Regions from separate parts of the Paenibacillus barengoltzii G22 genome, predicted to be linked through region 1. Evidence: predicted binding sites of a transcription regulator. Region 1 holds the regulator's gene; each other region holds the start of a gene.
What was found. Region 1 encodes Rex, which represses fermentation and respiration genes when NADH is low (regulators of the CRP and FNR family bind a similar motif). Its sites were predicted from a motif close to TTGTGAAATATTTCACAA; they were not measured.

Region 1 (3,174 bases):
CAAGCTTCTCTTCCTTTCCCTTCCTATGCAAGCAGCCTCCTTCTGGAAACCGCGCGCCGCTCATTATCGTGCCAGCAGTCCCTCAAACGCCGCCTGCGCCTCGTAGCGGATACGTTCCTCATCCAGCGTCAAGCAAGCCCCGTGTTTGACAACCTGCTTGCCGTTCACCCAGACATGCTCCACATCCTTGGCCCCTGCGGAATAAACGGTATGGGAGATATAATCCGTTCTCGGCAGGAAATGGGCTTGCTCCGTGTTCAAGGCGATAATATCTGCCTTCATGCCTGCAGCCAGCTTGCCTGTATTTTGCAAGAAGACTGATTTTGCACCGTATTCCGTTCCCATCTTCAAGGCTTCCAGTGCCGGAACCGCCGTTGGATCGCCGGATACGCCTTTATGGATCAGCGCAGCCAAACGAATCTCCTCCAGCATATCCAGGTTATTGTTGCTCGCCGGACCGTCGGTCCCCAGCGATACCACTACGCCTTTCTTCAAGAGTTCGGGTACGCGGGCGACACCGCTGGCCAGCTTCAAGTTACTGCCCGGGTTATGCGAAATTGTAACCCCGTGGGATGCCAAGATATCGATTTCCTCGTCGGTCAAATGCACCGCATGGGCAAGCAGGGTTGGGCGGGAGAACATCCCCAGCTTCAACAAATGCTCTACCGGACGGACGCCGTAATCGTTCACGTTCTGCTCTACCTCGGCGCGTGTCTCCGACATATGCGTATGCATTGGCAAATCGAGATCATGGGCAGCTTGCACAAATTTCTCGATGAAGGCTGGCGGGCAGGTGTACGGTGCATGCGGTGACATCATCGTGGTGATGCGTCCTTCTGCCTTGCCGTGCCAGTTCTGTGCAAACGCGATCGCTTCCTTGAGCTTCTGATCTTGCTCTTCCGGGGAGCACAAACCGATGGCTCCGCGCATCAGCACGGCGCGAATGCCTGATTCCTCCACGACGTTGGCCACTTCGTCCATATGATCGTACATATCCAGGAACGTCGTCGTCCCGCCCTTGAGCATTTCCAGCACGGACAATGCCGTACCGGCATACACATCCGCTGCCGTAAATTTGGCTTCCATTGGCCACATTTTCTCCTGCAGCCAGGTTTGCAGCACCATGTCATCTCCGTAACCGCGCAGCAGCGACATCGCCGCATGGCCATGGGTATTGATTAGGCCCGGCAGGAACAACAAGCCTTTGCCGTCCAAAGTCTCGGCGCCTTCCACGCCTTCCGGGCGCTCTTCCCCGATATAGCTGATCGTATCGCCCTCAACGAGCATATATCCGTCAACCACAGGACGTTCCGCATCTAATACGGCAAACGTCCCGTTCTTAATTAACCATTTCCGACTCATACGTTGCTTGTTTCCTTTCCGTTTTCCAAGTAGTAAGCCAAGCTCAGCAAATCTGTGGTGAAATCAGCCGCATGAATCCGAACTTCCGGCGGAACCTTCAGAATCGTTGGCGCGAAGTTCAGAATCGCACCGATTCCGGCGGCCACCAGCTCATCCGCCACCCGTTGGGCTTCTGTATCCGGTACGGTGATGATGCCAATGCGGATATTTTTCGCTCGAACAGTTTCCGCCAGCTCTTCGATCGGCTGAATCGTAATGTTGTTGATCTGCTTGCCGATTTTCGCCGGCGAAGCGTCGAACACCGCAACAATCTTCATATTATCCTTCAAATACGCATTATAATTCGAAAGGGCTTGGCCCAGATTCCCGGCGCCCACCAGCGCAACGTTAATCTGTTGGTCCAGATTTAAAATTTGTTGAATTTTCTCAATCAAATAAGCGACATCGTAGCCGATCCCCTTTCGGCCAAAATCGCCGAAATAAGCTAAATCCTTACGGATTTGCGCCGGATTAAGATCCAGCTTCTGTCCAAGCTCCTGGGAGGACACCGTTGGCACCTCACGGCGGCTGAGTTCATTTAAAAAACGCAGGTAAACCGGCAGTCTGCGGACGACAGCGTCCGAAATTTTATCTGACTTCATGCATTGTTCCCCCTATTCTCCATTACGATCTATGAAGCGGCTTAGGCTTCGGGATTTAACCATTCCGAGATACGCGGCACCATTTGAGTTAATGGCATATGCTCCATCTTCGGTCCAGGCAATGAGTATAAGAAATATTTTCCATAATATGATTCCAGGATCCGGGTATCATAAACGATCACGATGCCGCGATCCTGCGACGAACGGACAAGCCGTCCGAACCCTTGCTTAAAGCGAATGACCGCCTGCGGGACAGACAGCTTCATGAATGGATTCTTCTTCTCCCGCTGCAGGCGTTCGCTCTTCGCTTCCACCAGCGGATGGTTTGGCGGCTGGAACGGCAAGCGTACAATCGCTAAACTGGTCAACGCCTCGCCAGGGATATCCACCCCTTCCCAGAAGCTGCTTGTCCCGAGCAGCACCGATGCGCTGTTCCCTTGGAAGCGCCGGGTCAGCTTGGTGCGGCTGCCGCTGTCCATCCCTTGCCCGATCACCGTGATGCCCTCCGCTACAAGCCGTTCTTTCAGCGGGTCATACACCTGCCTGAGCATCTTGTACGATGTAAACAGCACTAGCATGCGCCCCTGTGTCGCCACCGCGGCATCCGCCAGTGATTGTACCAGCGTGTTAATGAAATGGTCATCCCCCACGCTGCCTTTCACACTTGGAAAATCGCGCGGAATCACCAGCAGCGCCTGATCACGGTAATTAAACGGCGATGGCAGCATCGCGGTGATCAGCCGATCCTCTTCCGCTGCCTCCGTCAAGCCAAGCTGCTCAATCATATATTGGAACGATTTATCCACAGATAAAGTCGCAGACGTCATGACGACGCTCTTCTTCCGATCGAAGAAAAATTGCTTCAACTGAGCGCTGACATCAATCGGCACCGCATACATTTGCAGCGACCGGCTGCGGAAGTTCCCGTTCGCTTCTATCCAATAGACGGTATCCTCGCTCTCCAGCTTCATGAAGAAGCGAAGCGCTTCCCGTTCTCCGGCTAAATCTTTAAACAACCCGCTAATATCGGTGATCAAGCTCTCCGCTGCATAATCGTCCTGCTCTTCTCGGATTTCGGACAGAAGGCGCTCCCCTTTCCGAAGCACGTCGCCGAGACCTACATAAATTTGATTCTCTAGCGCGGTCAACGTCTCCCAATCCTTGGGCTTGC
Region 2 (3,174 bases), on a different contig from region 1:
TTTGACGAACAAGTACGCCATCACCGCGCCAAGCACCCCATAAATGAGGGTGAAGGCAATCAAGGAGAACAGAATTTGTCCGCCTGTGACGCTTGGCGATACGCTGTCCGCTGTCTGCATCAAGCCAAATACCGTCCATGGCTGACGCCCGATCTCCGTCATAATCCAACCTGAAGTATTGGCGATAAACGGCAGGGAAATCGACCACAGCATCATTTTATAGAACCAGTTGTTGTTTGGCTGCTCTAGTTTTTTGCGCCATGCCAAATACGTACCGTACAACCCGAGCACGATCATCAAGCAGCCGGCGAGAATCATAATCCGGAAGCTCCAGAACGTCGTCCGTACCGGAGGGATGTAGTCGCCAGGACCGTAGGTTTGTTCATATTCGGCCTGCAATTCGTGCATGCCTTTCACCTCGCCGGAGAACTTACTGTAAGACAGGAAGCTCAGCAGGTAAGGAATTTTAATCTCAAAATTATTCTTCTGATCATTTGAATCAATATGAGCATACAGCGTCCAAGGCGCAGGGTCGCCCGACTTGCCCCATAGCCCTTCGGAAGCCGCCATTTTCATCGGCTGCGTCTTCACCAGGTACTGCGCTTGTTGGTGACCAAACATCGCCGTAGCGAACGAAGCGATCAAGGCCACGATAATGCCGATCGTGAACGATTTTTTGAAGAACGCCACATCTTGACGCTTCATCAGCTTATATGCGCTGACCCCAGCGATCAAGAAAGCACCTGTGGCAAAAGCACCCAACACCGTGTGCGGGAATTCCACCCACAGCTGCCCATTGCCGATCAGAGCGAAGAAGTCGTTCATCTCCGCGCGGCCGTTGTTGATCTCGAAACCAACTGGACGTTGCATAAACGAGTTTGCGGCCAGAATCCAGAACGCTGAGACGGTCGTCCCCAAAGCAACCAGCCAAATGCACAACAGGTGCACTTTCTTGGACAGACGATCCCATCCGAAAATCCACAATCCGATAAACGTCGATTCCATAAAGAAAGCAAACAACGCTTCTACCGCCAGCGGTGCCCCGAAGACGTCACCCACAAAGCGTGAATAATCCGACCAGTTCATCCCAAATTGGAATTCTTGGAGAATCCCCGTCACGACCCCTACCGCAAAGTTGATAAGGAACAGTTTTCCCCAAAACTTGGCCATCCGTTTGTATTCTTCTTTGCCCTTCACAACGTACATCGTCTCCATGATGGCAATCAGCAGCACAAGGCCGATGGACAAAGGTACGAAGAAGAAATGGAAAATCGTTGTCACCGCAAACTGCAGGCGAGCAAGCACAATCGGATCCAGCATTTCTTTTCCCCTACTTTCAAATAATTATTATCTAATGTGAATTCTATCACTGATCCATGAAAACGAACGGGGAAAAAGTAATAATTTTGTGACAGAAATCACATGAGATATGTCACAATTCCGAATATTGGCCTGAAACCCGCATCAGATCAACATTTTTTGAGGGTCGTCCAATTTATGAAATTACTGTGAATGGCCTTTCTTCACGCCATCAAGGAGGTGCCTCAGCGTTAACACCGGGTGCCGCCAAAGCATCCGCGGACCGGCAAAAGCCATCACCCGGCGAATCCGCTCCCGCTGGATCGGCGCATAACAATGCACCGGGCACGTCAGGCACGTGGTCTTCCCTTCACCGAACCGGCAGCGGTCCAGCCGCTGCTCGGCATAGTGGTGAAGTTCGGCACACTCGTCACATAACAACACGGACGCGGGATGATGAACCGCTGCACGCCTAGGAGTTCGTTCCCTGTCCTCATGTTCCTTACGGCAATATAGTGCGATCATCCGAGTCACGGTGATCTTTTCCCGGCGAATTCGCGGCCCATCGTTCTTAAGCATGGCCATCTTATCTCGTCACCTTCTGCGTTTCCCGCGTCTGGAAGGCCAGTCTCCATCCCAGCCACGTTACCGCGATCATGAGCAGTCCGTAAGCCACAATCCCAAACGGAAGCGTCGTTGCCAGCCAATGCAGCACGCCAAATGCGCCGAGCAGCAGCATCAATCCCATGACAACAAAGCTTTGGTTCTGCTGCCCTGCGGCTTCGAAGGGTTCAGAGAAGGGCAGTCCCTTGCGAATGAATAGGAAACAAAGAATTGCGAAAGCAAACATTGCCAATCCCACCACGATCAAGTCCGGAATAATGGACGCTCCGAACAGCACGGCAAAAATCACCGCCTCAATCACATATAACGGCAACATGAGCCGCACCAAGCTCGCCAGCAAGGCTCCTTTGTAAATGGACGTTTCGCCGGAGATCGGAGCAGTCCGGTAGATCCAGGCCGCTTTATATCGGCTGGAATAACGCAGCATCATGATGAGTGATGGCAGCATAATCCCGCTAAAGTAAATAAACAAATAAGACCGGGAACCGGAGATCCCCTCCAAGCCCTGATCAAGTCCATTCGAGAATAGGAAGATGAAAGGAAACACGATCGAGAAGCCCAAAGAAGGGTACACCTTCAGCTTAAACTCGCGCTCCGTTCCCAACATTGACCAGGTAAAGCGAAAGAAAGCGCTCTCCTGCGGCGAGGAGCAAAGCCAATCGGAGATTCGGCGCAGCATCTTCCCCGACCGCTGCCCGCTCTTCGCGCTGGGTTCCGCCAGCTTCTGCAGGTTCCGTTCCAAAGCCGGCATTAGCTTCAGATACAGCAGGAAGGCGGCCAGCGGAACAACTACGGACAGAGCTGCCAGCCCGGCATACGTCATCCCTTCGCCCGGATGAAGCAGCGATTGAAATGCAGCGCCAACCCATACCGGCGGCACCAAGTACTGCCACCACGCCGGCTTGAAGACGATGTCCATCTCCGTGAAGTCGAACAGCCGGACCAACACCTGATAACCTACCGCAATTGTGATCGTCATCCCGATTTGCACGTAATTGATCATATCCTTCAGCTTCTCGCCGTCAAAAAACCGCAACACGACCAAATACAACAGCGCGGTCAGCACCACGATCAACAAGTCCATCAGGATGAGCTGCAGCAGCATCAGGGCAAAGAACCCGATCCCCTGCCGAATTAATCCGACCGCCAGCGGAATCACCGCGATGGCTCCGGTCAAAAAGAACAGGTAAATAAAGATATGCACCGTCTTCGCCATCGTGAGCGTACGGCGGTTAATCGGCTTCGTCGCCA
Region 3 (3,174 bases), 140 kb from region 1:
GAGCTCCAACGCGATATCTTTGATTTTTTTATCAGTTTCCATGATCAGCTCTTTGGCTTTATCAATTTTTAGTTTGTTAAAGTACTCAATGACGGTGAATCCGGTCGTCTGTTTAAAAGCTCGTGACAGGTAATATGTGGACAAATGCACCTGTTCCGATAACTCTGCCAACGTAAGCCGCTCGCCCAGATGCTCACGCATGTACTGAATCACTTTCTCCACTTTGAGGGCAACCGCGTGGTTCTGAGTTTGTCTTTGCACATGGGCCAAGACTTCATACAGCAGTTGCTCCAGCCCCGCTCTCGTCAGCAGCTCATATCCTGGCAATTTAGCGAACCAGGCAGCCGTCAATCGGCGAAAGGCATCCTCGACCAAATATCCGTTTTGCAGCACCTGCATGGACGGAAGCGGCAAATGCTCAGTTTTCTGCCCAATGGTCCAAGTCCCGTCATCAAAGCGGATGCCCGCATAACTAAAATGGACGGAATAGAAACAGATCGGATCGGTTTCGTCCATCTGTATGTGATGAGGGAGACCCGCGTGGATGTAGATTAACATGCCTTCTTGAACGAGAAGTTCCTTGCGGTCCAACGTAATGCTGCCCTTCCCCCCGGTGACGAGCAGCAATTCGTGATGCGTAAGTGTTCTACGGATGCTGCTTCTTAGCTGTTTACCGTCATTCGGCTGTTTACTGTTGCAATAATGGATATGAAAATGTAGATGGTTCAGGTTCATCACCGCTCGCCCCCTCAATGAGACTTCCTGTGAAGTTTCTATGCAGTTTACAGCTACTGCGATTAGACCATACGTATGGGTAAACCGCAACCTCCCCCGTGCGAAGACGTAGATATAGTATCTGATTAGGGGAGGAAATCATGTGGGGTTATGGGTGCGTGAGGCGGAGCCAAGTGATTTCTATTATCTCTCGTGCAAAATCAGCGGTATCGCGATTATTGGTATGGGGATCTATGTGTTCATTCAATCGTTCTTCATCTAAAAAAATAAGGCCAACCTCATGAGGTTGGCCTTTGGGTTTGCTGTTATTTCACTTCCGTTGCCCCTGTTACTTTACCGTCGATTTTCGCGCTGGCTTGCACGTCGGCATTGGCGAAGTAAAGGTTGCCGTCGATCGTAGCGTTTTCGTACAGGTTGAAGCCGTTAGCTTCTACGTAGACATCACCTTTCACAGTGCCGCCTTGAATTCTCAGGTTTTCACTTTGAACCGTCAATTTCGGAACGGTTAAGGTGTAAGAAGCGGTCACGTTGTGGTCTTCATCTTGCGCATACAATGCGATCTTCCGGTAGATGTCTTTCGAAGCATCGTTTTTATCGTGGAATTCGCCAGCAACAACAACATCTTGGTCCACCGTCAAGTCGTTGAGAATCGCGATAATCCAAGTCCCTTTCTCACTCACTGCATTCACGAATGCATCCGATTGATTGACGATTGAAGCCGATGTCGTAGCATCCGCTGGTTTATTAGCGTTAGCCGCCGAGTTCCCGTCGTTTGAACCGCATCCTGCCAGCAGAGCCGCAGCAAGCCCGGCAACCACCAATCCTTTAACCATTTTCATATTGTTTCCCTCCTGTTTTTCTCTTCAGTTTGAATTATAAAAAAAAGTGGTTTTTGTTAATGTGATTTTTTTCACTTATATGTGCAAAATTTCACATTGCTAGTCACATCTTGTTCATCTTTGACATTCCCTCCTCTATATTTTCGTAATGGAAGCCGACCAACTCCCTGGCCGGCTTGTATCTATATGAACTCCCTCACGGGAGTGTTTTTCATGCTTCGTTCAGTCGAGCTGATGTGCTGGCGTCCCCATTGGCGAAGAGCCTGCGCCCCCGTCTACGCTGATTTCTGCACCAGTGACGTAAGATGAATCATCCGAAGCTAGGAATAACACCGCATTCGCCAATTCTTCCGGTTTCCCCATCCGGTTGAGCGGGATGCTTTGTTTCAAATATTCTTCGAGCGGGCTAAATTCCGGAACCGATGTATCCCCCCAAATCGGTGTCTTCGTTGCGCCAGGAACAACGGTGTTAACGCGGATTCCCCGCGGCGCGAATTCTGCCACCAATACCCGTGCCATGCTGGTAACCGCTCCTTTACTTGCAGCATAAGCTGCATATCCTGGACTGCCGGCCTTTGCCAACACGGAGCCGTTTAAAATCACCGATCCGCCTTCTTTCAAATATGCGGAAGCTGCTTGAATTGTAAAGAACACTCCGGCGATGTTCACATCAAGGATCTTCTTGAACAAAGATGGATCTGCACTGCCAAGCGGCGTGTTGCCGCTGATACCGGCGTTCGCGAACACGATGTCTAACCGGCCAAAGCCGTCAACCGCTGCCGTGACGGCTTTCTCTGCCCCCTCTGGATCCGAGGCGTCTGACACTACGCCAATCGTGTTGGCAATACCCAACGCTGCAACAGCTTTATTCAATTTCTCCTGATCCCGGCCTGTGTTCATTGACGAAGGCTGCTAATGGGCGGTTTCTCCTTTCATCCTGAGTTTATCATAATGAGAACGTTCGGTAAAGTATTATTTTAGATTTATCGTTCTCAAATTATAAACTCAAAAAAACAGCTCCCGGTAACGGAAATATCCGTCCGGGAGCTGCGTCATTCCTACTTACTTCTATTTAACTTTTACCGATAGAGATTTAACTCGGCGATCGACCACCACCACGATGGCGTCGTGGAGGTTTGAATGATTTTCACATAACGCGCCGTTTGCCGAGGGAAGGTCGTTACGATCTGTTTGCTCGTTCCGACATCCTCAGCAACCAACGTCCAGTCCACCCCATTCTCTGAGGCAAGGACTTGATAGCTGTGAGCATAGTCGTTGTCGCTCTCGCCCGAGTCCATGCTCAGCTTACTGATCGTCCGCAGGCCGCCCAGATCAATCTGAATCCATTGGCCTGGTGTCTGCGCCTCACCGGACGTCCAGCGGCTGCGCAAATTGTCATCCAACATCTCCAAGATATCCGCAGCGGTAGAAGCGGTAACCGTCCACCCAGAACGGTCCAGCACATTAAGGAAATCGTCCTCTCCGGCTAACGGTTCTGCAATCCATGGCGTCGAATCAGCGGTAAATACCTTCACATCATGAATCGACCACCAGTGCGAATCGGTCCCCGTTTGTACGACTTTAAGGTAACGGGCCGTCT
Region 4 (3,174 bases), 190 kb from region 1:
TCGTTTTCGTATTGAATCGAGCTCGTTTCAATCGATACCTTCGCGCAGTATTTCTTGAAGGCATCAGGCAGTTGCTCCGACCAGAGAACGGTCAGGTTTGGTTCTGGAGCCGGTCCCAGGTTGTACAGCGTATGCAGGAAGCGGAAGCTGTTCTTGGTTACAAGCGTCTGACCATTTACGGACATCCCGCCGATCGATTCCGTTACCCAGGTTGGGTCACCGCTGAACAGTTCGTTGTACTCTGGCGTTCTCAAGAATTTCACGATGCGCAGCTTCATAACGAAATGGTCAACCAATTCTTGGGCTGCTTCTTCAGTTAACGTTCCTTCTGCCAGGTCGCGTTCAATGTAAATATCGAGGAACGAAGATACACGTCCGAGGGACATGGCGGCACCGTCTTGTTCTTTGACCGCTGCCAGATAACCGAAGTACAACCATTGGAATGCTTCTTTCGCATTGTTCGCCGGTCTGGAAATGTCGAATCCGTACATTTCGCCGAGCTGTTTCAATTCACCCAAAGCGCGAATTTGTTCAGAAATTTCTTCCCGCAAGCGAATCACATCTTCATCGATGACATCCACTTCAAGGGATTTCAGTTCTTGTTGTTTTTGCTTGATCAAGAAGTCCACGCCATACAGAGCAACGCGGCGATAGTCCCCGATGATCCGACCGCGTCCGTATGCGTCAGGAAGGCCAGTGATAATCCCGGCTTTACGGGCGGCTCTCATTTCCGATGTATAAGCATCAAATACCCCTTGGTTATGGGTTTTACGAATCGTTGTAAACAGGTTGACGATCTCAGCTGGCAGATCGAAGCCATAAGCTTTGCATGCATTGATAACCATGTTGATCCCGCCGAATGGATGGATCGTGCGTTGGAACGGGGCCGAACCCTGAACGCCAACGATTTGTTCCTTCTCTTTATCCAAATATCCAGGAGCATGGGAAGTGATCGTCGATGGCGTATTCACGTCTACATCCAGGACCCCTCCAGCTTCCCGTTCTTTCACGGACAGCTGCGATACGATATCCCACAACGCTTTCGTGTTCGCCGTAGCGCCTTTCAAGAAGGATTCATTTCCTTCATAAGGATTCACGTTGGATTGGATGAAATCGCGCGTATCCACTTCCTTCATCCATTTCCCAGCTTTGAAGCCTCTCCATGCGTTTTGTGCCTTCGTTTCTGTTACTTCTCTTTCGATCACCGACATCTTGATTCCCTCCATTTATATATGTGGTCGCGGTTGAAGGTCTATCCCGCGCCTCATGATCCCTAAAATTTGTGATACTTTTCACAACTTAGACAATTATGGTACCCGGCCCCGAAAGACCGGGTTCCACTCACTTATTTCTGAGGGATCATTTATACTGTAATCATAGCTCTTCCTATCCAAAAAGATTGTGACAAATATCACATTGAGTGATATTTGTCACCTTTTTTCCCCGCCTGTTCACTTATTCTTCAAATCTACCATAGAAGGCGTCGCGATAAATCTCAGCCAGCTCACTGACCAACGGAAGCTTCGGATTCGCCGTCGTACATTGATCTTCGAAGGCACGGTCCGCCAGGTAATCGACGCGCGATTCGAAATCCTTCGCATCGAAACCAAGCGCTTGGAACGATTCCGGAATGCCCAGCTTCTTGTTCAGATCGCGCACCGCTTTGATCAAGCTTTTCACGCCTTCTTCCGTCGTGCGAGCCGGCAGACCCAGAATGCGGGCGATTTCTGCATAACGTTCATCGGCAACGAAGTTTCTGTATTTCGGCCATGCCGCGAATTTCGTTGGTTTCTTCGCGTTGTAGCGGATGACGTGCGGCATCAGAATCGCATTGGTACGTCCATGAGCCGTACCGTATTGACCGCCCCATTTGTGCGCCAAGCTGTGGTTGATGCCAAGGAATGCGTTGGCGAACGCCATCCCTGCAAGCGTCGAAGCGTTGTGCATTTTCTCACGGGCCAGCTTGTCACCGGTCAGTGCCGATTTCTCCAGGTATTGGAATACCAGTTGGATCGCTTTAATCGCCAGACCGTCTGTGTAGTCGTTCGCCATAACCGAGACGTAAGCTTCGATCGCGTGCGTCAGTACGTCCATACCGGTATCTGCGACTGCAACTTTTGGCAAGCTGTATACGAATTCAGGGTCGATAATTGCAACGTCCGGCGTCAGCTCGTAATCCGCCAACGGATATTTCGTATTGCCGTTGATTTTATCCGTGATTACCGAGAACGAGGTCACTTCGGAACCGGTACCCGACGTTGTTGGAATCGCCACGAACTTCGCTTTTTGGCCGAGACGCGGATATTTGTAGATCCGTTTGCGAATATCCATAAATTTTTGCTTCAGATTGTGGAAGTCGGTATCCGGATATTCATAGAACAGCCACATGCCTTTGGCTGCGTCCATCGGCGAACCGCCGCCCAGCGCGATAATGCAGTCCGGCTGGAATTTCGCCATCAGCTCTGTACCGCGTTGTACAGTCGTGGTCGATGGATCGGGTTCAACGTCCGAGAACACTTCGATGGCGACTGGCGTTTGGCGTTGACGCAAGAAATGTTCGACTCTTTCCACGTAGCCGAGCTTCACCATCATCGGGTCAGTCACGATCATGACGCGGGAGATGTCCGGCATCTTCGCCAAGTATTGCGTCGAGTTTTTCTCGAAGTAAATTTTGCTAGGCACTTTAAACCATTGCATGTTCACGGTACGATGATTCACCCTTTTCACGTTGATCAGATTCACGGCCGTTACGTTCGACGAAGTCGAGTTGCGTCCGTACGACCCGCAGCCCAGTGTCAGCGACGGCAGGTTCGTGTTGTAGATGTCGCCGATACCGCCTTGCGAAGAAGGTTGGTTCACCAGGATCCGGCAGGTTGGCATCCGTTCGGAAAATTGTTGAATCACTTCATCATTATTCGAGTGGATGACCGAGGAATGACCCATACCGCCGAATTGCACCACTTCCAGGGCACGCTTAATGCCTTCCTCTGCATTTTTCACTTTGTAGCAAGCGAGTACAGGACTCAGCTTCTCTGCAGACAATGGGAATTTCGGGCCAACGCCTTCGATCTCGGCAACGAGGATTTTCGTTCCGGCCGGAACGTCGATGCCGCACATTTCTGCGATTTTTACGGCCGATTGACCAACGATCGCAGGGTTCACCGCACATTTTTC

Region 2: a site for Rex is predicted at 1,407-1,424, ahead of C812_RS18970 (cytochrome ubiquinol oxidase subunit I). Genes of this name have one in related genera too.
Region 3: a site for Rex is predicted at 1,654-1,671, ahead of C812_RS06990 (polymer-forming cytoskeletal protein). Genes of this name have one in related genera too.
Region 4: a site for Rex is predicted at 1,281-1,298, ahead of pflB (formate C-acetyltransferase). Genes of this name have one in related genera too.

What each region holds. Positions count from the first base shown of each region.
Region 1 covers NZ_KE159652.1:1,351,267-1,354,440, reverse strand. Annotated here, with positions in the region: gene C812_RS06380 (cell wall elongation regulator TseB-like domain-containing protein) at 1-3, opposite strand, end outside; gene C812_RS06375 (amidohydrolase) at 64-1,362, opposite strand; gene C812_RS06370 (redox-sensing transcriptional repressor Rex) at 1,359-2,003, opposite strand; gene dinG (ATP-dependent DNA helicase DinG) at 2,045-3,174, opposite strand, start outside.
Region 2 covers NZ_KE159655.1:264,543-267,716, forward strand. Annotated here, with positions in the region: gene C812_RS18970 (cytochrome ubiquinol oxidase subunit I) at 1-1,320, opposite strand, end outside; gene C812_RS18975 (nitrous oxide-stimulated promoter family protein) at 1,504-1,884, opposite strand; gene C812_RS18980 (hypothetical protein) at 1,886-3,174, opposite strand, start outside.
Region 3 covers NZ_KE159652.1:1,492,880-1,496,053, reverse strand. Annotated here, with positions in the region: gene C812_RS06995 (AraC family transcriptional regulator) at 1-735, opposite strand, end outside; gene C812_RS23130 (DUF6199 family natural product biosynthesis protein) at 878-997, shown strand; gene C812_RS06990 (polymer-forming cytoskeletal protein) at 1,041-1,574, opposite strand; gene C812_RS06985 (SDR family NAD(P)-dependent oxidoreductase) at 1,797-2,474, opposite strand; gene C812_RS06980 (discoidin domain-containing protein) at 2,654-3,174, opposite strand, start outside.
Region 4 covers NZ_KE159652.1:1,164,725-1,167,898, reverse strand. Annotated here, with positions in the region: gene pflB (formate C-acetyltransferase) at 1-1,211, opposite strand, end outside; gene adhE (bifunctional acetaldehyde-CoA/alcohol dehydrogenase) at 1,456-3,174, opposite strand, start outside.